One region of the Candidatus Thiodiazotropha sp. AKAK2 genome, then DNA from elsewhere that is predicted to be linked to it. Evidence: predicted binding sites of a transcription regulator. Region 1 holds the regulator's gene; each other region holds the start of a gene.
What was found. The regulator FliA, encoded in region 1, starts transcription of late flagellar genes. The targets are predictions, from matches to a motif close to GCTAAAGTTNNNNNNNNNNCNGCCGATA.
Positions count from the first base shown of each region.

Region 2: AC4IE8_RS03950 (GGDEF domain-containing response regulator) is a predicted target of FliA. The motif match lies at 3,038-3,065, and genes of this name have one in related genera.
Region 3: AC4IE8_RS16415 (chemotaxis protein) is a predicted target of FliA. The motif match lies at 5,322-5,349, and genes of this name have one in related genera.
Region 4: AC4IE8_RS16385 (methyl-accepting chemotaxis protein) is a predicted target of FliA. The motif match lies at 5,379-5,406, and genes of this name have one in related genera.

Region 1 covers NZ_JBSYOP010000038.1:257,915-265,596, reverse strand. Annotated here, with positions in the region: gene flhF (flagellar biosynthesis GTPase FlhF) at 1-722, shown strand, start outside; gene AC4IE8_RS21255 (MinD/ParA family ATP-binding protein) at 709-1,587, shown strand; gene AC4IE8_RS21250 (RNA polymerase sigma factor FliA) at 1,592-2,338, shown strand; gene cheY (chemotaxis response regulator CheY) at 2,415-2,786, shown strand; gene AC4IE8_RS21240 (protein phosphatase CheZ) at 2,813-3,547, shown strand; gene AC4IE8_RS21235 (chemotaxis protein CheA) at 3,619-5,964, shown strand; gene AC4IE8_RS21230 (protein-glutamate methylesterase/protein-glutamine glutaminase) at 6,056-7,120, shown strand; gene AC4IE8_RS21225 (flagellar motor protein) at 7,117-7,682, shown strand, end outside.
Region 2 covers NZ_JBSYOP010000015.1:14,091-21,772, forward strand. Annotated here, with positions in the region: gene AC4IE8_RS03945 (DUF2914 domain-containing protein) at 1-179, shown strand, start outside; gene AC4IE8_RS03950 (GGDEF domain-containing response regulator) at 318-2,768, opposite strand; gene AC4IE8_RS03955 (HDOD domain-containing protein) at 3,554-4,465, shown strand; gene AC4IE8_RS03960 (Maf family protein) at 4,569-5,174, opposite strand; gene AC4IE8_RS03965 (OadG family protein) at 5,441-5,701, shown strand; gene oadA (sodium-extruding oxaloacetate decarboxylase subunit alpha) at 5,767-7,566, shown strand; gene AC4IE8_RS03975 (sodium ion-translocating decarboxylase subunit beta) at 7,568-7,682, shown strand, end outside.
Region 3 covers NZ_JBSYOP010000033.1:252,618-260,299, reverse strand. Annotated here, with positions in the region: gene AC4IE8_RS16430 (sigma-54-dependent transcriptional regulator) at 1-743, opposite strand, end outside; gene AC4IE8_RS16425 (ATP-binding protein) at 1,027-3,975, opposite strand; gene AC4IE8_RS16420 (hypothetical protein) at 3,965-4,156, opposite strand; gene AC4IE8_RS16415 (chemotaxis protein) at 4,276-5,238, opposite strand; gene AC4IE8_RS16410 (DUF6394 family protein) at 5,608-5,991, shown strand; gene AC4IE8_RS16405 (potassium channel family protein) at 6,004-7,682, shown strand, end outside.
Region 4 covers NZ_JBSYOP010000033.1:243,978-251,659, forward strand. Annotated here, with positions in the region: gene AC4IE8_RS16370 (alginate export family protein) at 1-1,263, shown strand, start outside; gene AC4IE8_RS16375 (ATP-binding protein) at 1,314-2,684, opposite strand; gene AC4IE8_RS16380 (response regulator transcription factor) at 2,748-3,413, opposite strand; gene AC4IE8_RS16385 (methyl-accepting chemotaxis protein) at 3,738-5,312, opposite strand; gene phbB (acetoacetyl-CoA reductase) at 5,799-6,521, opposite strand; gene AC4IE8_RS16395 (flagellar protein MotY) at 6,910-7,682, opposite strand, start outside.

The sequences.
Region 1 (7,682 bases):
AGGCACTGAATCACCTGCGCCGTGAGTTGTCGGTGGAGAGCAATGACCTGCTGAATGCCGGTGGGGTATTGGCCCTGGTCGGACCCACCGGTGTGGGCAAAACCACCACCATCGCCAAGTTGGCCGCCAAATTCTGTCTGCGTCACGGTAATCGTCACCTCGCCCTGATTTCTGCCGACAGCTATCGAATCGGCGCCCAGGAGCAACTACAGAATTATGGCCAGATTCTCGATGTGCCGGTTCGCAGTGCCTCGACAGCTGAAGAGCTGAGCAGTGCACTGCACGCTTTCTCCGAAAAACGGCTGGTGCTGATCGATACCGCCGGCATGGGGCAACGGGATCTGAAACTGACTGAGCGACTCGGCCTGCTGAAGCAGGGCAATCATCCGGTCAAGGCACTGCTTACACTTTCGGCAACCACCCAACGCAGTGCATTGAGTCACGCGATACGCTCATTCGGCGCTATCTCCCCGATTGGCGCGATTCTGACCAAAATGGATGAAGCCGCTTCACTGGGTGGCGTAGTCTCCGCACTACTGGAGTCCCGGTTGCCTTTGGCATTCACCACGGATGGTCAGCGGGTTCCTGAAGATATTCAGGTTGCCCGGGCGGAGATTTTAATTCGGCAGGCTGTTGAAATGACGCAACAGACAGAGCATCAACCCGATGAGGAGTATCTGGCTATGGCCTTCGGAGGAACGAGTGAACATGCAAATGTCTGAACAGATCGAAGACCAGGCTACCGGACTGCGCAGAATGGTGAATCCAGAACCCGTCAGAGTGATCGCCGTCACCGGAGGTAAAGGTGGGGTAGGCAAGACCAATATCTCCGCCAATCTCGGTGTGGCCTTGCAAGAACTCGGGCGAAGGGTCATGCTACTGGATGCGGATATGGGGCTCGCCAATCTGGATGTGGTACTCGGATTACATGCTGAACACAATCTCTCCCACGTGATGCGGGGGGAGTCTTCACTGGAAGATATCATTGTTACCGGACCGAAAGGCATGAAAGTCGTGCCCGGGGCGTCCGGTATGCAGCATATGGCTGAAATGTCGCGTGCTGAAAACGCCGGTTTGATCCATGCGTTCAGCGAGGTGGCCAACGATGTGGATGTGCTGCTGATCGATACGGCAGCCGGCATCTCCGATCTGGTGATCAGCTTCAGCCGGGCCGCTCAGGAGCAGATTGTGGTGGTGTGTGACGAACCGGCCTCGATCACCGATGCCTATGCGATTATCAAGTTGTTAAATCGTGAGCATGGCATCAGTCGATTTCGTATACTGGCGAATATGGTGAAGAGCGTCCAGGAGGGCAGGGACCTATACAATAAGATGTGTCGGGTCACCGATCAGTACCTTGATGTTATGCTCAGCTACATGGGGAGTATTCCTTTTGATGAGCAGCTCAGAAAGGCGGTAAAGAGCCAAAAACCGGTTGTCGAGGCTTTTCCTCGCTCCAGAGTAGCGCAGGCGTTCAAGAATTTAGCTAAAAAGGCCGATAACTGGCCTGTACCAACCGGAGTCAGTGGGGATCTGCAGTTTTTTGTCGAACGCCTGATCCAATTTTCAAGCCAATATGGGGAGTAAGACGGTGAACGGTTTAGCGACATACACCGCCGTGCAAAAACAGCAGAGCTACAATGATCTGGTTGATCAGCATGCAGGACTGGTAAAGAGGATTGCCTATCATCTGATGAATCGGCTGCCACCCAATGTTCAGTCTGATGACCTGATCCAGGCCGGTATGTTGGGCCTGCTTGAGGCGAGTAAGAATTATGATCCCACTCAGGGCGCCAGCTTCGAAACCTATGCGGGTATCCGCATTCGTGGCGCCATGCTGGATGAGATCAGACGCAGCGACTGGACACCTCGATCCGTGCATCGCAAGGCACGCATGGTGGCGGAAGCGATGCGTGAGATCGAAAACCACGAAGGCCGGGATGCCCGGGATGTTGAAGTGGCGAAGGCGCTGGATATGAGTCTGGAGGATTATCACCAGATTCTCCAGGATTCGACCGGCTGCCGGATCTTCAGTTTGGATGAACTGACCGCTGTCAGTGACGGTTTTCCGGCTACCCGGGAAGGCCCGATGGACAGTCCGTTCGATGGCCTGCAGAAGGATGCGTTCAAGAAGGCGCTGGCAGAGGCGATTGCAAGCCTGCCGGAGCGGGAGCGATTGGTAATCGCGATGTATTACGATGATGAAATGAATCTTCGTGAAATCGGCCATGTGCTGGGTGTCAGTGAATCCAGAGTCTGTCAGATACACAGTCAGGCAACTCTGCGTCTGCGTTCACGTTTGACGGACTGGCTTTCATTGGTACGTGACGAAGAGTAGTAATTGGTTGGCCTGTGTGTGCCGAGACTGGAAACCACCGGTGATATGCAGGAGGGAGTGAGCATTGGATAAAAACATGAAGATCCTGATTGTGGACGATTTCTCCACCATGAGGCGTATTATCAAAAATTTGCTACGCGATCTGGGTTTCAACAATACCCAGGAGGCAGATGACGGTCTGACGGCGCTGCCGATGCTGCAGAGCGGTAATTTCGATTTTCTGGTCTCCGACTGGAATATGCCCGGGATGACCGGCATCGATCTGTTGAAAGCCGTGCGGGCAGACGAAAAACTTGCCGGTCTGCCGGTTTTGATGGTGACCGCCGAATCAAAACGTGAGCAGATCATCGAAGCGGCTCAAGCCGGCGTCAATGGTTACGTCGTCAAACCCTTCACCGCTACGACCCTTGAAGAGAAGATCAACAAGATCTTTGAACGTGTGGGTTGAGCTTCTATCGCCTGGAGTTTATCAATATGGGGCACAATCAGGATAACCAGCAGCGGTTAGAGACGGCAAGAGCATTGGTAGCCAGCCTGGAATCGGGCGATCAAGAAGAGTCTGAAAGACTGATTGCTTCTTTAACATCCCCCGCAAGTAACGATCAGTTATTCCTCGAAGTCGGTCGCTTGACCCGTGAACTGCATGATGCAATCAACGGCTTTTTACTCGATGCAAAAATCAGTGACATGACAACGGTGGAAATACCGGATGCCAAGGAGCGACTGACCTACGTCATAACCATGACCGAGCAGTCGGCGGATCGCACCCTCACCGCAGTGGAAAAGAGCATGCCGTTGATCGAGGGAATCGAGAAGCAGTCCACTGAGCTTTCGGAGCAGTGGGAGCGACTGCGTTCCCGCATGTTGGATAAAGAAGAGTTCGTGGATTTGAGTCGCGACCTGTCTCAGTATCTGCTCAAGTCAAAGGAGGATGCGGCAGAGTTGCACAAAAACCTGTCCGATGTGCTGATGGCACAGGATTTTCAGGACCTCACCGGTCAGATTATCCGCAAGGTAATCACTCTGGTACATGATGTGGAAGAGAAGTTAGTCATGTTGGTCCGTATTACCGGCAACAAGCTTGAAGACGATTCTGGCAAGAAAGAGAAGGAAGAATTGGCTGGCCCGGCAATTCCTGGACTCGATCAAGGCGATCAAGTGACCAGTCAGGATGACGTGGATGACCTGCTCTCAAGTCTTGGATTTTAGTTATTCGAGTTCAGACCGATATATCAGTCAATAAGAATGGCAATATTCGGCAGTGTTACCGGGAGTGATAGATGAGCATCGATGTCAACGACGAAATCCTTCAGGATTTTCTGGTTGAAGCGGGTGAAATTCTCGAATTGCTCAGTGAGCAATTGGTCGATCTGGAGCAACAACCGGATGATTTTGATCTGCTCAATGCGGTATTTCGTGGTTTCCATACCATTAAAGGTGGCGCCGGATTTCTGACCATAGAACCTCTGGTCGAGGTTTGTCATCGTGCCGAGGATGTGTTCAATGTGCTGCGCCAAGGGCAGCGCAGCGTCGGCCCCGATCTGATGGATTCCGTGCTGGAGGTGCTCGACGTCGTCAATGTCATGTTCGATGAGGTCCGCCAGGGCGTCATGCCGGATCATGCCGATCCAGGCCTGATTCAGAGGCTCAATCAATACGCTGTGCCGGAAGGAGAGGAAGAGGAAGCCGAGGAGCCGCAGGAAGAGGTCGTCGAAGAGACAGTCGAAGAGGCGGAAGCGGAAGTCGCCGTCAACACTGAGGATAGCGCTGAAGCCCAGGATGAGTTGAGCGAGAATGAGTTTGAAGAGCTGCTGGATGCGATCCAGGAGCCTGAACCCAAAGCCGCGGACAGTGATGAAATCTCCGAAGATGAGTTCGAATCACTTCTGGACGAGTTACACGGAAAAGGCCAGTTCACCGGTAAGCCTGCTCAGGAGCAGGAGACACCGAAAGCGACGAAAGCCGCTTCCGATGATATCTCGGAAGATGAGTTTGAGGATATTCTCGACCAGATCCATGGCAAAGGAAAATTCGATCCTGGCAAATTGCCTGATAAACCTGCCGAGGCCAAACAAAAGCCGGCAATCCCAAAGAAATCCAGCGCCCCGGCCGGTGATGAGATCACTGAGGATGAGTTCGAGGATCTACTCGATCAGATTCATGGCCAAGGAAAATTCGATCCAAACAAGCTGAGTCAGGAGAGTGCTGACAAGCCGAAGGCTGAAGCGGCCAAAAAACCGGCTGCCAAGAAGAAAGCCGTGGCCAAGAAGAAGGCGGCGCCAGCAAAAAAGGCGAAAGCCGAGCCAGCGGCGAAACCTGCAGCCAAACCAGCCAAACCAGCCAAACCAGCCAAACCAGCCAAACCAGCCAAACCAGCCAAACCAGCCAAACCAGCCAAACCAGCCAAACCAGCGGCCAAGGGGGGCAAGCCTGCTGCTGCAAACAAGCCTCCGGCCGAGACTACCGTTCGAGTCGATACACAGCGCCTGGACGATATCATGAACATGGTGGGTGAGCTGGTGCTGGTAAGAAATCGCCTGGCAACACTGAAGGCGACCCTGAATGATGAAGAGGTCTCGAATGCGGTTGGCAATCTGGATGTTGTAACCTCCGATCTGCAGCTTGCGGTGATGAAGACCCGCATGCAACCGATCAAAAAGGTTTTCGGTCGATTTCCCAGGGTGGTGCGTGATCTGGCCCGCAGCCTGAAAAAAGAGATTGATCTCGAGATGCAGGGTGAGGATACGGATCTCGATAAGAACCTTGTCGAGGCGCTTGCCGATCCGCTGGTGCATCTGGTGCGAAATTCTGTCGATCACGGCATCGAGCAGCCGGAGGACCGGGAAGAGAAAGGCAAGCCGAGACGTGGCACCGTGGTCCTTTCGGCGGCCCAGGAAGGTGATCATATCCTGCTCTCGATCGCCGATGACGGTAAAGGCATGGATCCTGATGTGCTCCGCCAAAAAGCCGTGGAGAAGGGCATGATGGATGCCGAAGCAGCGGCCAGACTCGATGATAAAGAGTGTTTCAATCTGATCTTTGCGCCGGGATTCTCAACCAAAACCGAGATATCCGATGTCTCCGGTCGAGGCGTCGGCATGGATGTTGTGAAAACCCGAATCGCCCAGATGAACGGCTCGGTGGAGATCGATTCCGAATGGGGGCAGGGCAGTATCATTATCATCAAGTTGCCGTTGACATTGGCGATTCTGCCTACCCTGATGGTGCTGTTGAATGATCAACCCTTTGCCCTGCCGCTGGCCAGTGTGGTGGAGATCTTCAATCTGGATCTGAAGCGGACCAATGTGGTGGATGGACAGTTGACGATCATGGTGCGGGAGCGTGCCCTGCCGTTGTTCTATCTGCGCAACTGGCTGAGACCGAACAACCCATTGGTCAATGAGGAGAAGGGCAGTGGTCATGTGGTGATCGTGAACGTGGGTAATATTCAAGTAGGTTTGGTGGTCGATCATCTGATCGGTCAGGAAGAGGTGGTGATCAAACCCCTGGGGGCACTGCTGCAAGGCCTGGAAGGTATGGCGGGTGCCACCATAACCGGCGACGGTAAGATCGCTCTGATCATGGATGTGCCTGGTCTGATGCGAAAATATGTTAAGAAGTTTTAACGAACCGGTCATTGACGGTCTGGTGCATTCTTTCGGCAAGGTTTGGCTTGCAGTCCGTCTCTAAGACTAAGGTCAACTTTGAAGAGGGACTATGGGCGCCAAAGTGCGAGTACTGATTGTCGATGACTCAGCCTTTTTTCGTAATCGTGTAGCGGCTGCACTGCAATCTGCACAGGATATGGAAATCATTGGCTTTGCAGCCAATGGTGATGAGGCGATCCGGCAAACAAAAAGCCTCAAGCCCGACGTGGTGACCATGGATGTGGAGATGCCGGTGATCGATGGGATCACCGCCGTTCGCAGAATCATGGCTGAGACACCAACCAGAATCCTGATGTTTTCAGCAGTTACCACCGAGGGTGCCAAAGAGACCCTCGAAGCGCTGGATGCGGGGGCGATGGACTTTCTGCCCAAAGAGATGAGCAATCCGGTAGCCGGGGCCGAAGAGACTTCCAAGGCGCTGCTGGAGCGGGTTCGGGATTTGGCAAAATCTCCCCTGACCCTGTCGCGAGCCAGTGTCAAAGAGTACCTGACTCCATCACCCTCTCGCGTTGCCGGCGTGGGTCAGGCGGCACCGACATTCTCAAGCAGTCCGGAAATGGTGGCGATTGGTGCGTCTACCGGTGGACCGGTAGCACTGCGACAGGTATTGAGTGCCTTGCCGAGAAACTATCCTCTGCCGGTGGTCGCCGCGGTGCATATGCCGGGCAGTTTCACCCGGGCCTATGCGGAGCGTCTTGATGGCTCCTGTGCCATCAAGGTCAAAGAGGCGATGGATCGTGAAACGTTACAGCCGGGTGTGGCGCTGATTGCGCCAGGTGGAAAACAGACAACAGTGGTTCGTGGCGCTGTTGGATATCAGGTGCGGATCTCCAATCCGTTGCCGGGCGAGATCTACCACCCCAGTGTCGATCAGATGCTGGCTTCGGTGGCGGAAAGCTACCGGGGTAAAGCGCTTGCACTGATCCTGACCGGTATGGGATCAGATGGTCTGGAGGGGGCGAAAAAGTTAAAGAGTTACGGCTCCTCCTTGTGGAGTCAGGATCAAAAGAGCTGTGTTGTTTATGGAATGCCACAGGCAGTCGAGAAGGCGGGTCTTTCTGACAAGGTATTGAGTATCGATGAGATTGGGCCACTTATGGCGAGAGTGAAATGAGAGTCGACTTTCTGAGCTTTATCGGTATCGTCGTCGCTTTTCTGGCGATTCTGGGCGGCAATTGGCTGGAGGGGGGACATATGGACTCCCTGGTCAATGGCCCGGCCATGGTGATCGTCATCGGCGGCACCATCGGTGCCATACTGCTGCAGACTCCGGTGCCGGTCTTCTGGCATGCCCTGCGTCTCTCCGGCCGGGTGTTTCTGCCGGCCAGACTTGATATGCCGACCACCATTGAAAAACTGGTGCAGTGGAGCAATATCGCTAGAAAAGAGGGTTTGCTGGGCCTGGAGACCATCGCAGACGAAGAGCCGGATCCGTTTATCCGCAAGGGGATGCAACTACTCGTCGATGGCAGTGAGCCGGATGCCTTGCGCTCGATCCTGGAGATGGAGGTGGATGCCAGTGAACAGTATGACATACAGGCTTCCAAGGTATTCGAAGGGATGGGCGGATACTCGCCTACAATTGGTATTATCGGCGCGGTCATGGGATTGATTCACGTGATGCAAAACCTGGCCGATCCCAGCAAGCTTGGCAGTGGTATCGCAACCGCCTTTGT
Region 2 (7,682 bases), on a different contig from region 1:
GGGAAGTGATCAGTGAGGTCAATATTCATGTCGGCGGCCCCCGCTGGCGGGCCTATTCAATCAAGAGTCTCAACCCTGGGGAAGAGGGAAAATGGACAGTTTTCGTAATTGATGAGTCTGGTTGGCCTCTGCATGCCAGTATCTTTCAGCAGCAAGCCACTGACCAGACTGAGAATTAAATCCTGTTATGTTTTGCGGGATACTCAGTTATCAAGGCAACAGAAGATGAGCGATGCAAGATGGTAATTGCTGCGGTGAGTGAGAAAAGAGAGGTATTATCAGATGGATCTGGACAATCCGGGATGGATGCCTATGCCTTAATTGTGGCCATCAGCAGCCGCATCGAGATCCACTGTTTCGGCTTCTGCTTCAAATGCAGGTGATAGGGGAAGCACTTCGTTGGCTGGCTCCGGCTGAACTTCAAATTCTGTAGAAAATGTTTCTGTCGGATCAGAATACTCTGGTTCGGCCGTCGTAGTGCTGACCAGACTACGAGTGAACTCTTCCTCAGCCATCTGACGTAATGTCAGCTCTTTTTCAAGCCTCAGCTCCTCAGAAATGCTCAGCACTCTGGCAACGGGAGCCACTTCCTGAAATCCAGCGCTGTTGATTGATGGGGCTGCCGTACTACTGCTGCTATCTGCGGTTTGCTCTACTACGACCTCCTTGCTCGCCGGGGCTGCAGCGCCATCATTGGGAGAAGTGCTCTGCAGCGCTACCTGACTTGTGTCAGAAGCAAGATCATTCGGGGGTGGAGCAATCATTACTGTGTAAAGGTAGATGCCGCCGATTACGACTACGGCCAACATGATCAAGCTGGCAATAGTGAATGAGGAGGGATTGAAGCCATTTTTGAAGAACATCGGTTCAGCTTCTACCCGAAACGGTGGAATCCTGCTCTCTTTCACCTGCTTCTGTTTCAGGTCGACCTGCTCTTTATCCGGAAACAGGTGCACAGAATCGGTTTTATTCTCTTTGACCGGTTTGTTTTGCTGCGGCGGCTCCGGAGTGGCTGACAGAGCCAATTCAGGCTTGTACAGCTCTTCCAGTAGATCAGTGTCTGTTTTTAATTCCGAATTTGATTCAGTGCTTGGGGTGCTGTTCTGTTTCTCGTCAGTTGTTGGTTGCTGATACTGTTTTTCCCGCAGTTCGTTGACTTCCTGTTGTAGCTGATCAACCTGCATCTTCAGCAGATTGCTGTTATCCCTCAGACTGGTTACCAGCTGATTCGATTTCAGGCTTTCAAGCTCTGCTTTCTCTGCTCGGCTTTTTAAATCGCTGATCTGACTCTCAAGACGCTTATTTTCACCTTCAATCAGTTGGTGAGACTGTCTCAAAGAAGCTGTTCTCTCTTCCTCTTCATCAATCAGTCGCCGATTCTCTCTTTCGGTGGTGTCGGTGCGGTGTGCCAGATCATCATTGGCCTTTTGCACTTCGCTAAACTTGACTTTCAGCTGTTGGAACTGGCTTTCAACCTCAAACAGTTGCCGGCGCAGATGTTCAGCTTCGGCGGACTCATTTTTCCAATGCTTGACATCTTCGATCAGTGATCTGTTTTCAGCGGTCAAATCCTCCAGAGCTCTCTTGTATTCAGAAATCTGTCCTGCCTGAGCTTCGAAATCCTTCGCTTGATTCGTGTACTTGGCTTTGATTTCCGCAACCTGTTCAGCCGCCAACCGGTTGATCTCGGAGGAGCTTTTACTCACTACATGGGGAGAGCTGGGCTGTGTGTTGGATATGACGTTGGATATCTCCATGCTGTCCTGCATGGAGACCGGAGTCAGATTTTCATTACCTTTATCGACAACTTTGTCGCCACCATTCTCAAACGCGGCTTTGAGGCGTCCTTCTGCAAGTTTTACCAGATCCTGTAGGCGAATTCCCGGTTTTATATCCGGTGCTGATATACCAATACTCGCCGTGACGCTTTCATCCGCTTCCCCAAGATAAAACTGTTTTGAGGTGAGATCTTCGAGAATTCTGCGACTCAGGTATTTTGTGCCTATGGCATTCGAGGCGGGACGTAGAATCGAAAAGCACCCCTCTCCGAAATAGCCTAGGGTGTCGTCAGGATGGATATGTTTCTCAATGATCTCTCTCAGCGCCAGCAGGATATGTTCGATTGCCGCTTCGCTATAGTGGTCCAGAATGCTGCTGAATTGATCAACTTTGATCAACGCCAAAGCAAGCTCATTCTTGTTGCGGATCGCAAATGAGAGTTCCCGACTGGCAATCTCCAGAAATTGTGTTTTGTTGGTGGTGTTGTCGAGAAAATCACTCTGTTCTTTGACGTTTTGTTCTTCTATGGAGAGCTCTTGATTAGTCTCTTCGGCTAACTCTTCAACGAATTGCCGGATCAATGTTGGATCAAACGGCTTACTTACCATTCCTGATGCGCCAAGCTTCTCAAGCTCTTCTGCGATACCGTCAGTCGCCTCATTACCGGTAACAACGATGAACGGTAGGTTGGATATTCGTCCAGTTGTAGAATTTCTGATATTGGTTAATAGGTTGCGACCATCTATTTTTGGCATGGAGAGGTCGCTGAAAACCAAATCGATCGATGGCGTTTGGCAGATGACCTGCCACGCCTGCTCCCCATCCTCAACTTCAATGAGTTGACAGGTGTCGTTAAGAATATTCCTCAGCGATACTCGGACAACCCGAGAATCATCTGCAATAAGGACTACCGGCTTATCACCAGTATGTTGAGTAAAGTGGTTGAGTGCCTGTTCTGCCATACCGTCAAAGTCTTGATCGTTAGACATGTTTATTGTTTAGCCTACCCATAAAGTCGTCTCATCGTGCTAAAACTTGAATGAGCAATTGTTAAATATAATTCTGATTAGCACAGTTAACTCCATGAAATAACAGCATTAATACTTTAGTTATGGGTCAGATGGGAAGCGAAAAATGAGAGACAAATCACTAATATTCAAATTAAGTGCGTTTCCAGGTCGGCTAGGATTAGCGCTGCTGCAGCGAAATTGAGTGATTTCGGGTTGGTTGTGGGCCGCAACTCATCAGTGCGTACTATTATCGGCAACAACAACTTTAATTTTTGTGAAAGATTTAAAAAAAATGGCCCGTTTAATTATGCGGTATTCAGACTTGAGAGCCCCATCATGTATCCAGCATGCGGGCTCACTGCGGCTGAAAGTGAACGAATTGGTCGTCGGGTTGATAAATTGTTGATTGTGTGATGCTTGACGCATAGCAACCACTCAACTAGCTTGAAATGATTCGGAAACTGGAGAAATCGGGTTGTCTTGCCGCTATCTTCTGCAGGTGTTTTATAGTTTGGTTTTAGGCTAATCCTAATGGATAGCAGATACACTACTTCGTCTTAAATTTTAATGACTGATCCTGCAATTAAAGTCAACTTTATAATAGTGTTATTAGTATTTGATTTATATAATGATTAGCGATCTGGGTTTTCGCCTGGATATGTGTGCCATGTTGACCTGAGAGAATGGCATAGGGGCTGTAAACACAGGTTTGGTCACTGAATGAGTAGATCTCCAACTAGACAAAATAGGCTGGCAGCAATCGGATGACAAAATCGGTTTTTACACTTGCAGATGGTGAGCGGGTAGATACTGAGACAGAACAGGAGCGTGAGCAGAAGCGGTTTGAATCTGCGACAACCAAGGGTTTTGTCGACTCGGTAAAAGAGGATCTGCTTGCCAACAATATCTATCTGCCAACCTTGCCGGCTTTGGCGCTGGAAGCGCTTATTATTATTAATGATGTGGATAGCTCTGCATCTGATCTGCAAAAAGTCATTTCGCGGGATGCTTCTCTGACCGCCCGGCTGATCCGCTATGCCAACAGTCCTCTCTACCGGGGCATGAACAAGATCGCCACCATCAAGCCTGCAATTACCCGGATCGGTTTTCAGCGTGTGAAAAATGCGGTCTATGCCGTCTCCATGAAAGAGGTATTCCGAACCTCGGTCAAAGAGATTGAGCGACGAATGGATAAGCTCTGGAATCACTCTGTAAAAGTGGGGGCGCATGCCGCGATGTTAGCCAAAGCCCAACCAGGACTGGACCCGGATGTTGCGCTGGTGGCAGGGTTAGTACATGATATCGGGCATATACCTCTATTAATAAAAGCATGTAAATATAAAGAGTTAATAGACAAACCTGAGTTTCTTGATAAGGTCCTGCGTAAGCTGCACCCCCATATAGGTGGGAGTATCTTAAAGTTATGGAAATTCGATGAGAGCATCATCGAGGTGGCAGCCCATCATGAGGATTTTAGCCGGGATCCGGGTGATGATGCGCCAGTCGATTATGTGGATATTGTTCAGGTAGCAAATATTCTGGCCCATGAGGGTACGGATCACTATCTGGCATCGGTGGATCGATCCACCATCAAAGCATTTGCCAGGCTGGAGCACGGTGAAAACAGTGATAACCTGGACGTCGACACCAAAAAAGTCGAGGATGCGATCTTTTAGGGCTTGTTCACACGAATCCAACCCTTGAATCGGTTCACTCCGCTGGTGACTAAGAGCAGGTGATCGCAGCTGGTTAGTCCGCTTCCGTGGATGAATCCTCAGACTATGCCAGGATGTTCACACCTTCCTGACGCAGCATGGTGATGAGACGTATCAGCGGCAGGCCTATCAAGGCATTCGGATCCGTACCTTCCATAGACTCAAACAGGGTGATCCCAAGGCCCTCTGATTTAAAGGAACCGGCACAGTTGTAAGGCTGTTCTTTGAGCAGATAATTTTCGATTTCGGATGGAGTCAATGTTCTGAAATGAACATGAAAGGGCTCACAACAGGTATGCTCCTGCCCGGTTTTACTGTTGTAAAGAGTGAGGCCGGTGTAAAAAGTAACCCGCTTGCCGGAGGCGTTGAGTAACTGTTCAATCGCCTTTTCATGCTTACCGGGTTTACCCAAAATCGCTTCATCCACCGTAGCGACCTGATCCGAGCCGATTATCAGAGCCTCAGGGTGGCTCTCTGCAACCGCCATGGCTTTCAGTTTGGACAGCCTCAGCACGAGCGCTTCTGCTGATTCATTGTTCAGCCTGGTCTCATCCACGTTGGGTGAAGAGGTACTGAATTCCAAACCAAGTCGGCTGAGCAGTTCTCTTCTGAATGGGGAACTGGAGGCTAATACAAGTGGCAAAGGATCAGACTGGGTTACCTGGGTCATACTGGTCCATGGTTTTCGGCAACAAAATTCTACCTATTTTACCAGACAGGGTGGCAATAGAATGAAAAATTCTCGCCATGCAGTCTCGTGAAAGTATAGAATTGATTGATGGGCTTAATACTGAATATATATATTCTAAATAAATGGAGTATTATCTACTTAAAAACAAAGGGTTAGTAGGTATTGTCAGTACACATGTTGCTTGACAACATGTCTTCACCCAACGTAGAAAGACAAAAATAATCACCAAAGAGTAAAAATATCCAATGCCAATTGAAGACTTGTTGCTATCAGGCGTCAACCTGATGCTGCTTGGAATGGGGATAGTTTTCACTTTCCTTCTTGTTCTGGTTTTTACCATGAAGGGGATGTCAAAACTTGCTATGGCCGTGATGGAAAGACAAAGGATCGTTGATACACATGCCAATGCGCCAGTATTGGCCGGCCAGGAACAGGCTGCTATGCGTGGCGACCTGGTTGCCGTAATATCGGCGGCAATTAACCAATATCGTTCGATTCGTCATTGAGTCAGAATTTTTCATATTTTTAACACCTGATACCAGGCTGTTTTATTAACAACGGCGGCTAGCTTATGAGCGAAAAGAAACCACTAGGAATAACAGAAGTTGTGTTGAGAGATGCGCATCAGTCTCTGTTTGCGACCAGAATGCGTATTGACGATATGCTTCCGATTGCAGAAAAGCTGGATAAAGTTGGCTTCTGGTCATTGGAAACCTGGGGCGGGGCAACTTTTGACGCCTGTATCAGGTTCCTTGGTGAAGATCCCTGGGAGCGTATCCGTATCCTGAAATCGGCCATGCCGAATACACCGATGCAGATGCTGTTTCGCGGACAGAACATCCTGGGCTATCGGCATTATGCGGATGATGTTGTTGATAAATTTGTCGAAAGGGCGGCGACTAACGGCGTTGATGTGTTCCGAATTTTCGACGCGATGAATGATCTGCGTAATCTGGAGACAGCGGTTAAAGCGACCTTGAAAGTCGATAAGCATGCACAGGGCACCATGTCCTATACCGTAAGCCCGGTTCACAATATGGATTACTGGCTCGATATGTGTAAAAGCATGGAAGATATGGGCTGCCACTCAATCTGCATCAAGGACATGGCAGGGCTGTTGAATCCCTACACCGGTTATGAGCTGGTCACCCGCCTGAAAGAGAACATTTCGATACCGATTGCAATGCATAGCCATGCAACCACCGGGATGAGTATGGCGACCGCTCTTAAATGCGCCGAAGCGGGTGTTGATATGATGGATGCCTCAATCTCCTCTATGAGTATGACCTATGGCCACTCTGCTACAGAGTCCGTGGTGGCGATTCTTCAGGAGAGCGATCGGGATACCGGATTGGATCTCAACCTGCTGGAGGAGATTGCAGCCTATTTCCGTGAAGTGCGTAAAAAATATGCAAAATTCGAAGGTTCCCTGAAAGGTGTGGACTCGCGGATTCTAGTCGCTCAGGTACCAGGTGGTATGTTGACCAACATGGAGAATCAGCTCAGAGAGCAGGGCGCTACCGACAAGCTTGATGAAGTACTGGAGGAGATTCCCAAAGTACGCAAGGATCTGGGTTATATTCCACTGGTCACCCCAACTTCCCAGATTGTCGGTACCCAAGCGGTTATCAACGTGCTGATGGGTGAACGCTACAAGAGCATTGCCAAAGAGACGGAAGGTGTATTGAAAGGTGAGTATGGTGCAACACCGGCCCCGGTCAATGCAGAGCTGCAGTCCCGGGTCCTGAAAGATGGCGAAGAGGCCATTACCTGCCGTCCAGCCGATCTGATCGATGCCGAGATGGACAAGTTGACCGCGGAATTCCGTGGTCTGGTCGATGAACACGGCATCAAAGTGGCGAAAGATGAAGTCGATGATGTACTCATCTATGCGCTTTTTCCCCAGGTTGGCCTGAAATTTCTCAAAAACAGAGACAATCCGGATGCCTTTGAGCCGGCGCCGGGAACGGAACCACCGGCTGCGAGCGCAGCGCCTGCCGCCGCACCTGCCGCGGCATCGGCTGGCGTGCCCGAAGCCTATCAGGTTGAGGTCAATGGGGTGACCTACAACGTCAAGGTATCCCCCGCGGGTGCGGTTACCGATGTGGCCCCGGCCGCACCGGCGCCTGCCGCAGCCCCAGCGCCAGCGCCAGCTGGTGGTACGGAGATTGCCGCACCATTATCTGGAAATATCCACGCCATCAAGGTGTCCGCTGGCCAGCAGGTAGCTGCTGGTGACGTTGTCATGGTGTTGGAAGCGATGAAGATGGAGACGGAAGTACGTGCCAATTCAGCCGGTACGGTGTCTCAGGTCCTGGTTAAAGAGGGTGATGCCGTACAGGTTGGAACCCCACTGTTGAGTCTTTCCTGATATGGTTGAAATAGGCTTAGAACCGCTATGGCAGTCGACTGGTCTGGCGAATCTGGAGTGGGGCCAGGTCCTGATGATGGGCGTTGGCTGTGCATTGATCTACCTGGCAGTGGTGA
Region 3 (7,682 bases), on a different contig from region 1:
ACCCTTAACAGTCTGGCCTGAGCGGCCATCGACAATTCGCCAACCTGATCCATGAACAGGGTGCCGCCCTGGGCCTTTGCCAGCAGGCCACCGCGTCCGTTGTGTCGCTCGTCCTGCTGGCCGAACAGCTCCGCCTCCACCTGATTTTCCGGCAATGCGGCGCAGTTGAATACCACAAACGGAGATTGGCTGCGGTGGCTGCGCTCGTGCAGTGCCCGGGCAACCAGCTCCTTGCCGGTTCCCGATTCACCGAGAATCAATACCGTGGCGTCGGTTGGCGCCACTTTGTCTATGCGTCGGAATACATCGACCATCGCCGAGCACTCTCCGATCATCCCACGAACCGGATAGCTCTTCTCCACTTCCGATTTGAGTACTTCCTGTTGCCGAAGCTGGCGGTCTTGTTTGATCACTCGCTCAACCACCATCAACAGTTCATCGTGATCGAAAGGTTTGGCGATATAGTCGATGGCGCCCAGCTTCATGGCATCCACCGCTGAGCGGATACTGGCATAACTGGTCATGATCAATACCGGTGTCGGTGTGGCGATATCGATGATTTCCGTACCGGGGGCACCCGGTAAGCGGACATCGCTGATGATCAGGTCAAAGTTCTTCAGTGGCAGTTTACTGGCTTCCTCTACCGATCCGGCCTCGACCACCACATAGTCGTTGCGTTCCAGCAAGCGTTTCACGGCCCGGCGGATAACGGATTCATCTTCAACAATCAATATTTGGTTCATGGGATCATCCGAGCTCTGCTGCCTGTTGTGTTAGGGCTAAATACGCCCTGCTGGGTCTGTTTTTGTGCCCAGCAAGGCAGAATGAGCGTCGTGTCGTCATTTTACATGAGCGAATGATAACGCCGCTGGGCGCAAAAACAGCCCCAGCCCTTCGGGTTGCGCCTGAAAAAGCGCCACTCAGCGTTGCTCGTCGTTCATTTGGAATAACCAAACTACACTCCTCGTGCCTTGATTGGCACTTTTTCAGCCGCAACAGGGCGCATTGGATTCGTGTTAACAGGCCCTAAACCACTTTGTCATGAAAGTTCCTGGGCAGGTCCATAATCACCCGGGTACCCTCTCCCTGTTCTGAATCGATGGTGATTGCACCTTTATGATCAGAGACGATTTTATAGGCGATCGCCAATCCGAGACCGGTTCCTTCACCTGGCGCCTTGGTGGTAAAAAAGGGCTCGAACAGATAGCCCAGATTCTGCTCCGATATGCCTTCACCTTGATCGACGACCTGCAGTCTGATCAGGTCTCCAATCTCATCGGCTTTGATCTCCACCGGTGATCCTGGATTGGAGGCATGGCAGGCATTGGTCAGCAGGTTAACCAATACCTGGGAGATTGCCTGGCGGTCCCCCTCGATTGACCATGCTGAGTCGCAACTATTGATAAAGCGGATCTGACGGCCATCATGAGTGAGTTTGACCAGCCTGATCGCCTCCTCGACAACATCGTGCACAATGAAGTTTTGAGTGTCCGCACCAAGCCCACCGCTGCGGCTGAAGTTCATCAGGGTTTTAACGATGTCGGTAATTCGTTGGGTTTGGTTGAGAATCTCGTTGATACTCTCTTTGATTAACTTGGGATCATCTTCATGACGAAGATTTTGTGCCAATGAAGCGATACCGGTTACCGGATTGCCGATCTCATGCGCCACCCCGGCAGCCAGACGGCCGATGGAGGCGAGTCGTTCACTGTGTGCCAGTTCCGCTTCCAGGGTCTCCAGGTCGGTCAGATCCTCCATCAGCATGACCTGGCTGGTGCGAGCATCCTCTACCGGATGGTCCATCGGTAGCGGCGCCGGGATGGCGGCTTTATGCAGATTGAACCAGCGGCTCTTGTTGCTATGGGTCACTTCCAGGTGGTGAATATGCTCATCCGCTGCTGAGGCGAATCCACCCAGCAGATGTCCCCAGGGTTCAGGCAGACGGTGCAGTGAGACACCGATTGCATCCCGGGCATTCACTCCAGTCATTACTTCCATCGCCAGATTCCAGATGGTGACCGTCCGCAGCCTGTCGATGGTGCAGACCCCAAGGGGCAGATCGAGCAGGATCTGTCTGTGGTAGCGGCGCAAGTTATCCAGATCCGCACTCAGACCGCGAAGCCGGGTGCGGGAGTGCTCAAGTTGATCCTCGATGAAACGCATTGAATCTGCCAATGCGGTTTGGGTATGGATATCGAGTTGCAACCGGCGGTTGATGATCATGTGTGCCAGCTGAGGACCGAGTAGTCCGGAGAGGTTTCGTTCGATTCTCTCGCGTAGGCGCCGTAATTGGGAAGGGCGAGTCTCCGCGTGGGTAAGACTAAGATCGCGCAGGGCCTGCTCCACCTCCCGTTGGGCGGCTTCGTGTCCCAGCATCTGGGCAAGCTGCTTGGTGAATTGGGCGGTTGATCCGGCGCTTACCATACCACCCATGGGTACCAGGGATTCACTGCAGCAGGCGTTGGCAGCCTCTTTCTCGCCGAGTGTCTGATTACTGAGCAGAGAGCCGAAGACGAACAACAGGGTATTCAAGGCCAGAGACCAGAAGGTGGCAAACTCCCATTGATCCATACCCGATGCGAGTCTCAATCCGGGTATATCGAATTCGGTACGTATGAAACCGGAGTTTTCCAGCAGGGGGAGAAGCAGGGTGGCAGACCAGACAGCAATTCCGGCCAACAACCCAAGGATGAAACCCATCCGGGTAGCCCGGCGCCAGTAGAGTAGACCCACAACACCGGGCAGGAATTGGGCGACCGCAACAAAGGAGATCAGGCCGAGTTGCACCAGGCCTTGATGTTTTTCCAGCAGGATATAAAAACCGTATCCGGCCATGATGATCAGTGCGATCAACAAGCGCCGGCCAAGCAGCAGCCAGCGGTATAGATTGACCGCCGGGTCAGGGAAATTGGTCGGCAACAAAATGTGATTCAGGGTCATCGATGAGAGGGCCAGGGTGGTGATGATCATCATCGCACTGGCCGATGAGACCCCGCCGATGAAGGCCAGTACCGGTAACCAGCTTGGTCCCTGTTCCAGACTGATGCCAAGGGCGAAAAAGTCCGGATGGATCGGTAGCTCAATCGCCTTTCCAGCCCAGAGAATGATCGGAATCGGCAGGTTGATCAGCAGCAGAAACAGTGGGAATGCCCAGCTGGCTGTGCGCAATGCTTTGGGTTCAAGGTTCTCGGTGAACAGCATATGAAATTGGCGCGGCAACAGAAATGCTGCGGCGAATGCCAGCAGTATGAGGGTTGCCCAAGGACCCTCTCTCACCGGCGCATAGAGTTTCTCCAGAGCTTCCGGATGGTCGGCCAGCCACTGTTCCAATCCACCAAAACCGCCGAATACGCCAAACAGGGCGGTCGCTCCAATCACCAGCATGGCGACCAATTTGACCATCGATTCAAAGGCGATGGCCAGCACAAGTCCCCGATGTTTCTCCCGGCTGGTGCTGTGTCTTGCACCGAACAGTATGGCGAACAGTACCAGTGTACTGCAGAAGATCAGAGCCAGAATTCGCGGCGCGACGGTCTGACTGGCAACCTGAAGTGAATCGGTGACCGCACGGATCTGCAGCGCGATGTAGGGCAGGGTGCCCAACAGCATGAACAGGGTGACCAGTATACCGGCGAGTTGGGAGCGATAGCGGAAAGCGAACAGATCCGCCAGCGAGGTCAGCTGATACTCTCGAGTCAGACGAAGAATCGGCTGAAACAGAATCGGGGTGAGGGCGAATGCCAGCGTCACGCCGAGATAGATGGTTAAAAACAGATAGCCCTGAGTCTCTGCAAAACTGACGCTGCCATAGTAGGTCCAGGACGTCGCGTAGACACCGAGTGAAAGCACGTAGATGCTGGGGTGCCTGATAAACCTTTCAGGTATTCTGCCACTGTCCGCGGCAAACGCGATGAGAAACAGTATTGCCAGATAGACAACACTGATGCCGAACAGTAGCCAGAGTTCATGGTTCATGGCGTCGTCGATTTACCCAGGCGATGAAAAAAATGACAGCCAGCCAGAGCAGGTAGGGCAGGTACCAGTGACGACCAGGTGAGGTCCACCACATCATTACTGGAGTGGAGAAAAGCAAAATGATCAGCAGAACAAGCGCCAGGGTTCTGTCAATCTGTCGGTCCGGGGGTGTCTCAGACATTAAAGAAGCCTAGCAGTTGTTACTTAAGGTAACAACTATCTTCTGCACAGGGGGACTCTTAAATGGTGATTCAGGCGGAAACAGAGGGACGCCACACACAAGGCGTCCCCCGAGTAGGACTATTTTTGACCGTTGATGTTAGTGACCATTTCGTGGAGTTTTGCAGACAGCTCCGTGGGTTCAAATTTAGGCACATAGGCATCGGCGCCAACCCCTTTGCCCAAGGCCATATTGGCATCGGCTGAGAGTGAGGAGTGCATGATAATTGGAATGTCGCTGAAGCGGGCATCCTCCTTGATTTTTTTGGTCAGTACATAACCGTCCATTTCAGGCATTTCAACATCGGTGAGGATGATCTGTACAAAGTCACTCGGCCTGTGATCCGTTGCGCTGGCTCGTTCGGCAATCTCCTTGAGCTTATTCCAGGCTTCAGCACCATTTGAGGTGCTGATGTATTTCATACCCATATGATCGAGGGTACGGATGATCTGATCCCGGGCCACCGCTGAATCATCTGCAAACAGCAGGGTGACATCGCTGTCCTCGACCTGTTTGATGCCGTCGAAGATATCCGAACCCTGACCAAACCCTGAGGTCTGGCTCAGCACCATCTCCACATCCATGATCATCACCAGGCGACTATCTTTCAGTTCTGTCACTGCGGTAACCAGGCCACCATGCTGCTGGGCCATCATTGGTGGGGGAACTTTAACATCCTCCCAGGCCAGACGTTCGATGGTATCCACCGCATGCACCAGAAAGCCCTGAACATTTTTGTTGTATTCAGTGACGATCAGAATACCCGGCTTCTCTTCAGTCTGTATTCCGCAGAAGTCAGGCAGGTTGATGACTGGAATCATATTACCGCGCAAACTGACCATGCCTTCTACCGAAGCCGGCATGTCCGGCGCGTGGGTAATCTCCGGCACGAGCATCACTTCACGCACCTTGAAAACATTCACACCGTAGGTCTCTTCACGACCTGTTCTGACATCCTTTCCGAGGCTGAAAAGGAGAACCTCTAAACGATTGGTACCGGCAAGTCGTGTGCGGTCGTCTACAGATTTAATAAAATTGGACATTTTTAGTTACTCAGAATTTTGTCGCATTTCAGGATTGTGGGTAATTTGAGCACGACATAATGACTCTTCCCGACTGATGTTTGTAGCGGTCGATTTGGCCAAAGCTTTAGTCGCTGCTCCTTCCTCAGGCCAATCCTGGTGAGCTCAGGGTTGTGTCTGCATGAGAGAATCTCAATTTCCAATGTGACCGCTTGGAAAATTCTTATGATTTCGGTTAATAACTGAAGATAAATAACTGGAAAAAGGCTATATTTTACCCCAAGATCAGCGAATGCAGCTGTTTTTCGGGTTTGGGATCAAGATGCATTGATGATTCCAGGGTCTGGCCCGATTGCAAACCGGCAATCAGCTATTTAGAGGAGAATGCGTGTGAATCCGGAAAAGGTACTGTTTGGTTTTTTTATTGTACTTGCCCTGACCCTCAATTTCGGTTTTTTTGTCGGTGATTTGGACAATCCGGACCATCACCATGTCTATGAGCTGTTTGCTGTGGTCGTGGTAAACCTGGTCGCCACTGTTCTCAAATTCGGCGACCGCACTCAGATGGGCGCCGTGCTGTTGGCCACCAGCCTGGTTGCGCTGTTACAGCTTTTCGCAGCGGCTTTGGTGTGGACTGTCGCCGTGCATATCACTGAAACCGGACTGACAACCGTAACCATGGCCAGTATCGTTTCCCTCTCCGGTGGCGCCATGCTGGCTAACGTGGTTTCAGTGGTTCTGTTGATCATTGAAACGGTGATGTTACGACGCTGACGCCGGCAAACGATGAACAACATCATCTTTCTGATCTTTCGGCGCATGCGGGCGCCACTGCTGACTCTGGTACTGGCTTATTCAGTGGCGGTGCTGGGCCTGGTACTGATTCCCGGCCGGGATGGTGATGGCAATGTCTACTACATGGATTTTCTGCACGCCTTCTATTTTGTCAGTTATATGTCCAGTACCATCGGATTTGGCGAATTGCCCTATCCATTTACGGCAGCTCAGCGCTTGTGGGTCACTCTGTCGATCTTTTTCACGGTGGTTGTCTGGCTCTATTCCATCGGTACCGTGTTGGCTCTGCTCAAGGATGAAACCTTCCAGAAGGCATTAACAGAACGCAGATTTGCTAGAAAAATCAGCAAATTGAGAGAGCCTTTTTATCTGGTATCTGGTTATGGGCAAACCGGGGAGGCGCTGGTTAAAGCCTTGACCGATCGTAGTCAGCATGCGGTCGTCATCGATATTCTGCAGGAAAGAGTGAATCTGCTGAAGCTGGAAAACCTGCGTGAGTATGTACCCGGTTTGTGTGCGGATGCGCGTCTGCCGGCGCATCTGCTGGAGGCTGGTCTGAAACACCCTCTGTGTGAGGGTGTGGTGGCATTGACCAACTCTAATGAGACCAATCTGAAGATCGCGATTACCGCCAAACTTCTGCATCCCGATATTGAGGTGATCTGCCGGGCCGACTCCCACGATATCGAAAAGAATATGGCCTCATTCGGCACCGACTACATCATCGATCCCTACGATGCGTTCGCCCTCTATCTGGCGACAGCAATCCAGGCGCCCTGTCTCAGCCTGATGCAGGACTGGCTCTCGTTGGGATTTAATGACCTGCTCAGTGATCCGATTCATCCACCAAAAAAAGGCTTATGGGTGATTTGCGGATATGGTCGTTTCGGTAAAGCGGTATACGATAAACTGGTGAAAGAGGATCTCGAGGTGGTGGTGATCGAGGCTGAACCCAGTCAGACCGGTACCCCGCAGACGCAACTGGTGGTCGGCAGGGGAACAGAGGCCGATACCTTGATGGAAGCAAGTATCGAGCGTGCCGCAGGACTGGTGGCCGGCACCGACAACGATGCCAACAATTTGTCGATTATCATGACAGCCCGGGAGATGAACCCGGACCTGTTTGTGATCCTGCGGCAGAATCGTAAATATAACGATCCGGTGATCCAGGCGGTTGGAGCTGATATGGTGATGTTGCCGAGTGAGATCATCGCCAACAGAATCCGAGTGTTGCTGGGTGTCCCGATGCAGCATCAGTTCGTCAAGTTGGCGATGCACCAGGATGACGAGTGGGCCTGTCAGCTGATCAGTCGTATCTCAGCACTGGTTACCGAGCATGCCCCGGATGTCTGGGAAGTTGCTTTCACTGAACAGGATACCCATGCAGTATGTCAGTATGTCCGGGAGGGACGGAACCTGACCCTGGGAGAGCTGACCACCGACCCCCGGGATCGAACCAGTCCATTACCCTGTATTCCTCTGATGTTATTGAGGCACAATGATTTTACCTTGCTGCCAGATGAGGATCTGGTTGTACAAAAAGATGACCATTTACTCTTCTGTGGTAGGGTGTCGGCTAAGCACAGGATGGAATGGACCCTGCAAAATGAAAACGCCTTGAACTATATTCTAACGGGTGAGACCAGACCACAGGGCTGGATCTGGCGTAG
Region 4 (7,682 bases), on a different contig from region 1:
AGTGACATTGAAATTGGCATCGAATTCAACGTATTAGATGGATTAAGCCTTGGCACAGACGACCTGAACAATAAACTTTTAGAGCAGGACAGGGAAATCGAGTTTGACTTGGAATACCGCCATGATGATCAGTTCAGTCTATTCTTCACTGGCGCGCTGATTGATGAAAGCGAAATTATAAAAAACGCAGACATTAAAACCAACCACTCAGGATTGGAGTTCAGAGAGATCGGCATTGCCTACTTGTTCGGTGATGTCATTGATTCTGAATTAAAACTCGGTCGTGTCGAATATGAGAGTATCAGCCACTGGTGGTCCTGGTGGGATGACGAATTGGATCTCATCAGTCTCCAGATGTGGTATGAAGACCTCGAGGCATTTGTTGCCATAGCTGAGCAGCAGGTGGTGGAATCCACCGATGAAGATTTTATCGATCCTGAAATGGATGAGATTCAACGACTGGTCCTTAGTATGAGTTGGGAGCTCTTCGATGGACAGATTCTTAACTTTTATTACCTCAAACAGAATGATAACTCATCAACACATCACATCGGTGACTCTGAGGAGTTTTCAAGAATTGATGAAGAGGACGCAGACCTGACCTGGCAGGGACTCAGTTATGTTGCAGATATCGAAATTGAGTTGATTGGAGAGATTGATTTAGAGCTGCACTACGCTGAGATACACGGCAGATCGACACTTTATGAGTTTGAAGAGCTCTCCGCAGATGTTATCGAGGTCAGCGAACTGAAGCGTGAAGATGTTGATGCATCCGCCAGCGGCTACTTGCTACGCTGGACGCCCTACGTATATGACCAGTTATCGTTGATCATTGCCGGCGCCCGAGGCTCTGGCGATGCAAACCTGGACGATCGAGACAACAAATCATACCGCCAGACAGGATTGCAAGGTGACTTTGAATCCTATGGTGAACTGTTTCAGCCGGAATTATCCAACCTTAAAGTTGACATGATCGGCCTACAATGGCGGTTTGCTGAGGATATGGCAGTAGATTTAATGCGATTTGACTACAAGCAGGAGGTGTTGTCCGATGAGATACGCAATGCCAGTATTGAAGTGGAGCCTTCCGGTAACAGTCGACATCTAGGTACAGAGCTGGATCTTATCCTCAGCATAGAGCATGAAGAAACCCTCGAACTGTTTTTCACTTACGCCAAATTCAAGCCTGGCAGAGCATTTGCCGAGTACCCTGAAAAACACCTTGATTTTATTGGCATCGACTTTGTCTATAAATTTCACTAATTACTGTCAATACGTTTATCTATCAGCTGCTGAAGTTTACCAGCGAGCCGTTATTCCACTACCAGCGGTACGCCAGAGATCGTAATCATAAAAATACTCTGGTTATCAAGATCCAGGCTAATATCAAGTTTCAGAATTCTGGCCAATGCATAGACCAATGTCAGCCCCAGGCCAGAATGACTGGTTTCACCTTGTGATTTATTCTTACGCCAGAAACGATCTTTCATGTGTACGATATCCTCTGGCCTCAAGTCTGTCGCCATATTCTTGACCTTGATAACCAAGTTCTCACTGTGAATTTCCACGCTCAATTCGATCTCCGCCTCTTCTGGACTGTAGCTGATCGCATTGACAAAAATATTGCTGAGTATCATCGAAAATTTTTCGCGATCTGTGGAGATGATCAGACCATCAGGAATATGTTTGACCAGCTTCTTGCCAAAACCATAATCATTAATCGCCATCTGCCAAACTGAGTCGCAAATGGCCGACAGTTTGATCTCTTCGGGATCACTATGTAATAGGCCAGCGTCCGATCTTGCCAATTCGAGCATTGTGATAACAACCTTCTCCATCTGGTTGGATATCTCTCCCACATCCTTGAAGAACTTGATGAGTTGCTGCCTGTCTTCCGGCATCATCTGTGCAACTTCTGAAAGAGTCCTCAGTTCAGAGAGTGGGGTACGTAACTCATGAGCAACATTGGATGAAAAACGCTTTTCCCGCTCAAAAGCAGATTGCAGTCTCTGCAGAAGATGATTTAACTGGTCAACAATTGGTGTAATCTCAAGACTCTGATTACCTGGTTGACGCAGTCGCGCACTCAAGCTCGATTCATCGATTTCACTCACCTGCCTGGCCAATGTCGAGAGTGGCAACAGCCCTCTACCTACCAGATGCCAAACCAGCAGTGCAGTTGCCAGAAGTACAATAACGACAATACTGAAAATGGTCACTCCAATTGCGAATAGTGTGTCGTCAAGTTTTTTTCGTTCACGGGCATAGACCATGGAGATCGGTTTCGGCTGCGGAATTTCAACAATTTCCTCTTCATCATCCATCTCGACACGAGGCACAAAATTGATCTCTATCAGACGGCCTGCACGGCCGTCCGGCAGAGTAAGATCAGCAAAATGGTGTTTTCCCAGGGCAATTCCTGTCAATGGCAGATCTGAGTCCATAAGCGACGGGGATTTAATCAATAAATCACGGCCAAGTTCCCAAAGCTGATAGTAGTGTGCATGCTCCCCCAGTTCGAACTCACTCATCACACCATCTTCGGAAAAATCGAATTCCAGACCCTCTTCATCGAGCTCGGTCAGGGAAATCAACGCATTGGCTTTGTCATACAAGGCACTGTCATAAACCTTGATCACATGTTGTGAGATACGAAAATAGAGAAATACCGCGGTTAGCGACAAAATCAACACCAAGGTGCTGATAATTGTAAGATTTAGCCTGCTGCGGATCGATTTCACGGGAATCTATTCAACCAAATAACCAAAACCGCGTCTTGTTTTCACAAGCCCTGGCGCACCGGATTCCTTCAGACGTTTTCGTAACGAACTGATATGGGCTTCAACAGCATTGCGTGTTACGTAGCTGGCCGCATCGTATAGCTGATCAATGAGTTGATCATGAGAAAATACACGCCCTCTCCTGTGGGCAAGATAGTCCAGTAATTTAAACTCATGCGGCGTAAGATTGACTACCTGTTCGTTGAAGCTTACCAGGCGCGACACTGTATCTATTTTAACACCTGATATATCAAGAACAGGATTCTTTATGCCGGAGTGACGCCTGTTCAATGCCCGAAGACGGGAAACCAGTTCATCGAATGAAAAAGGCTTAACCATATAGTCATCCGCACCAAGATCCAAACCGCGTATCCGATCTTCCGTTTGGTCATTAGCTGACAGGATCAGCACTTGGTCATTATTGCCCTCATTACGCAGGGTTGACAGCACATTCAAACCATCGATCTTAGGTAACACTAAATCGAGTAGAATCGTGTCATATCGATTATGTCTTATGTAGCTCAGCGCCTGTTCACCATCAAATGCCTGATCCACAGAAAATCCATGCCTTTTGAGGCCGGCAGATAGTGAACGCTGCAGACGTACGGAATCTTCTACCAATAGTATTTTCACAATCGTGATCTTGGGTCAGATTTATAACACTAGCTGCTTTTGACTCTGAATACTCAGATAGGTAAGCACCCTGTATCTGAGTCTAGCGTAACAAACTGATATTTTGCTGAATATTGCGGAGAATCGATGAAATGTCCAGATGGCCAGAATGAAATCCGGCTGAGTTCCGAGCTTAGTCGATTCTCATTACATCAGGACAGTTCTCAGTACAGTAACAGAGAAGTTCCTGTATGAGCTACAGACCAGACGATTTACTTCATCTGTTTCCAATGCGATAACTAAGATTGCAACTGGGCCAAGAAGAGCAAATCCAGGCCAGTAAGATCAACCTTTATGCATGAACTGCCCCACCAGATGGCTGAGCTGTTCAATGGTGCCCAGGGTCTCACGGGTCTTTTCATCAACCTGTTTTGCATCAACCGCCGTACTGTCGGCCACATGACTGATATTGAGCACATTCTTGTTCATCTCTTCAGCTACGGTGCTCTGCTCTTCCGAGGCGGTTTCAATCTGCGTGTTCATCTCGGTGATCGTATCGATTGCACCGGAGATCGCTTCCAGGGCCTCCCCCGCCTTGGCAGCCAGATCGACACTCGATTCCGCTTTCTCACGATTCTTGTCCATCGCGCCGACCGCCTCTTTACTGCCATTCTGCAACAGCTCAATCATCTCCTCGATCTCTCTGGCGGATTCCGTGGTGCGGCTCGCCAGGGTTCGGACCTCATCGGCCACAACAGCAAAGCCTCGACCATTCTCACCAGCTCTTGCAGCCTCGATGGCGGCATTCAGGGCAAGCAGATTGGTCTGTTCCGCAATACCCTTGATCACTTCCAGAATCTTGGCGATCTCTTCACTGTGGGTGGACAGTTTCTGGATCACTTCTGAGGTATGCTGAATATCCACTGCCAGGACATTGATGGCATTGATCGTCTTTTCCACAACCTCCTTGCCGCTACCCGCCTGTTTCTGCCCGATACGGGTTGAGTCGGCCGCCGCCGAGGCATTGGCAGCAATCTCCTGTACCGTGGCAGCCATCTCGGTCATGGCGGTCGCAACCTGAGTCAGCTCATTCTGTTGAGCATCCATCCCCTGCCGGGTTTGTTGTGAGGTTTGCACATTGATATCGGCCACAATATGCATTTTCTGGGTGGCATCGGTCATCCGCCCGACAATTGCATTGATCTGGGATTCATACATCTTCAATGCCAGTTCCACCTGAGCGGTCTGATCGTCCGATCCGGTGTAGATATGTCGCATCACCGGTTGATCAACAATCTCCTGGGATCGTTGCACCAGTTTCCTGAAGGCACCAAGCAAAGACCAGTTGATTGCAATCGAGAGCAATGCAGTAACCAGCAGCCCCAGTGGACTGAAGGCGCTCAAGCCCGGCACCAACATGGTCAACAGCACCGGAATCAATGCCAATAGATTTCCAGAAATCAGTTTGTTGGTCAAAGAAAGGCGGGAGAACAAACCCTGTTTAAAGGCTTTTCCATCGAGCAGTGCTTTGTAGATCGGTTTGGCCCGATTGATCCAATCGGATTTTGCCCGGTAACGCACCGACTGATACTCCACCACGGCACCATCCTTGAGAATTGGCATGACAAAGGCGTCGATCCAATAATGGTCCCCGTTCTTACAACGGTTCTTGACAATTCCCATCCACGGCTTGCCCGCTTTGATCTTTGTCCACAGCTCCTCGAATGCGGCGGGCGGCATGTCCGGATGCCGGATGATGTTGTGATTTTTACCAATCAGTTCATCATTCTGAAATCCACTGATATCAACAAAATCCTGATTGATATAGGTGATACTGCCCTTGAGATCCGTGGTCGATAAAATGATTTGATCATTACGGACATCAACGTTTCGATCGGTGACTGGAGTATTGATTTTCATGGCACGCTAGTTCTTGATGTTATGAATTAGAACCCAAATAAATCATTTCAGCTCTACTCATTAACATAACGGCGGAATTGATTGAAACTTAACCTCCAAAGAGCCTAAAAACATTAGATAAACCAGGGTCTATTAACACGAATCCAATACGCCCTGTTGTGCCTGATAAAGTGCCAATCAAGGCGCGAGGAGTGTAGTTTGGTTATTCCAAATGAACGACGAGCGGCGCTTTGTCAGGCGCAACCCGAAGGGCTGGGCCTGATGGATTAGTCTTAACAGGCCCTAGTGAAATAGCGTTCAGATATACGGCAATCTCCTACCGACCCAAGGCGCTGCAGCAAGGTAACTTTGCCAAAGGTCGATATCCGCAGGATTCTGCAACCCTACACCCTGCATCAAGGGAAACTTCATCCAGGGCGAGCGGCGCTGGCGGCATCAATGGTCAGTTTTTCAATACCACACTGAAACCACCAGACAAGCCCGGCGTCAGTACATGTGTTGCCCACCGTTTATCGACAATGTGGATCCGGTTATGAAGCCCGCCTCATCGGCAACCAAAAACAGTACTGAGCGGGCAATATCTTCCGGTTCACCCAGTCGGCCTACCGGGATGGTCTTGATGATCTTAGCCACAACGTCTTCCGGCACCGCTCTGACCATATCGGTTGAGACGTAACCTGGCGCCACCGCATTGACGGTGATGCCTTTGGCGGCCCCCTCTTTAGCCAGTGCCTTGGTAAAACCATGAATGCCGGACTTGGCTGCAGCATAGTTCACCTGACCGTATTGTCCGGCCTGACCGTTCACCGAACCCACATTGACAATACGTCCGAAACCTCTTTCACGCATGCCATTGATCACCGCACGGCAGGTGTTGAAACAGGAGGCAAGATTGGTCTGAATCACCTTGTCCCAGTTTTCAAAGGACATTTTGTGCATGGTTGCATCACGGGTAATGCCCGCATTGTTGATCAGCACATCGACCGGCCCGAGGTCCTGTTCGATCTGTTGGATTCCCTTTTCTACCGCCTCAAAGTCACTGACATCAAACTTAAAGGCCTGAATACCGGTAGCTTGGGTGAAGGCCTCTGCCGCTTTATCATTACCCCCATAATTTGCAGCCACAGTATAACCAGCCTCTTTCAGTGCCAGGCTGATCGCCTCGCCAATACCCCGGGTACCACCAGTCACGAGCGCAACACGTGCCATAAGTCTGTCTCCTCAAGTTTTGTGATTATCGTTGTTCAGATATATAGGTCACCCTGCACATGGTGTGCCGGAAGCATCAATACTCCCCTCATCAGGTTATTAATTGTTTGAACAAGCCTGTTTGGGCCTGCTAAAACGAATCCATTTGACCCTGCCGCCCCTGAAAATGCGCAAGTCAAAGCGCGAGGATAAAAGTTTGGGTATGTAAGGTGGGCGGCAAGCATTGCTGAGCTGTGCTATTTCGGGCACAACCCTGAGGGCTGAATGGATTCGTATCAACTGACCCTAGCCATGATTCTAGTCAAGAAGCATGACCAAAGCTACGCAGTACCGATTTGGTTTGAATTAACCTGGAAAGAATCAAGGTTGAAGGATCAGACTCCTCTGATCACCTGTCACCACGGCTGAGACTGATTTTTGCACGCCTGTTGGCTGCCCTCGCCCGCTCACTCCGTTTTGGGATCGCCGGCCTGGATTCACCATAATGGCGCTTGCGGATAATAGCTGCATCGACACCTTTGGAGACCAGATAGTTGGAGACTGTTGCCGCTCTTCTGGCAGAGAGCTTCTTGTTGTAGCGACGACTCCCCTGATCATCCGCATGGCCAGCTACGGTGATACCCGCCAGTTTTTCGTCCGCCAGGATATAGTTAACCAAGCGATCCAGCCGCTGCTTTGCCTCTTTATCCAGATCGTGGACATCCAGGGCAAACAGTACAGTTGACTCCTTCAATGTCTCGAAGCCATCGGTTGAGAGTTGGCTGAGGCACTGTTTAAACTCACGATAAGGTTTCTGAAACTTCACTGGTGACAACCGCACATGCACCTGCCTGCGACTGTCGTCCCAATCGAGAAAGTCAAAACTGCCGACCTGCCCCTTGGAGAGTGAAGTCAACAACCAACCGGCCGGTTTGCGTCCCAATTGGATGGGTCGCATGCCAGTGTGGATCACCAGATGCTGTTGCAGATCATCCGGTAAGCGATGCTCCCAGGCGGGAGAGACTTCCCTTAAGGTCGCTTCCAGTTTTTCGGGAATCGGCTGGAAACTGTTGATTCGAAAAAACAGGTCATCACCGGCAATACGGCGGAAGATGGCCTGACCGAACTGAGGTACTTTGTGGCGCAGTTCACAGCTGATATCAGACCCGGCAAATACCCACT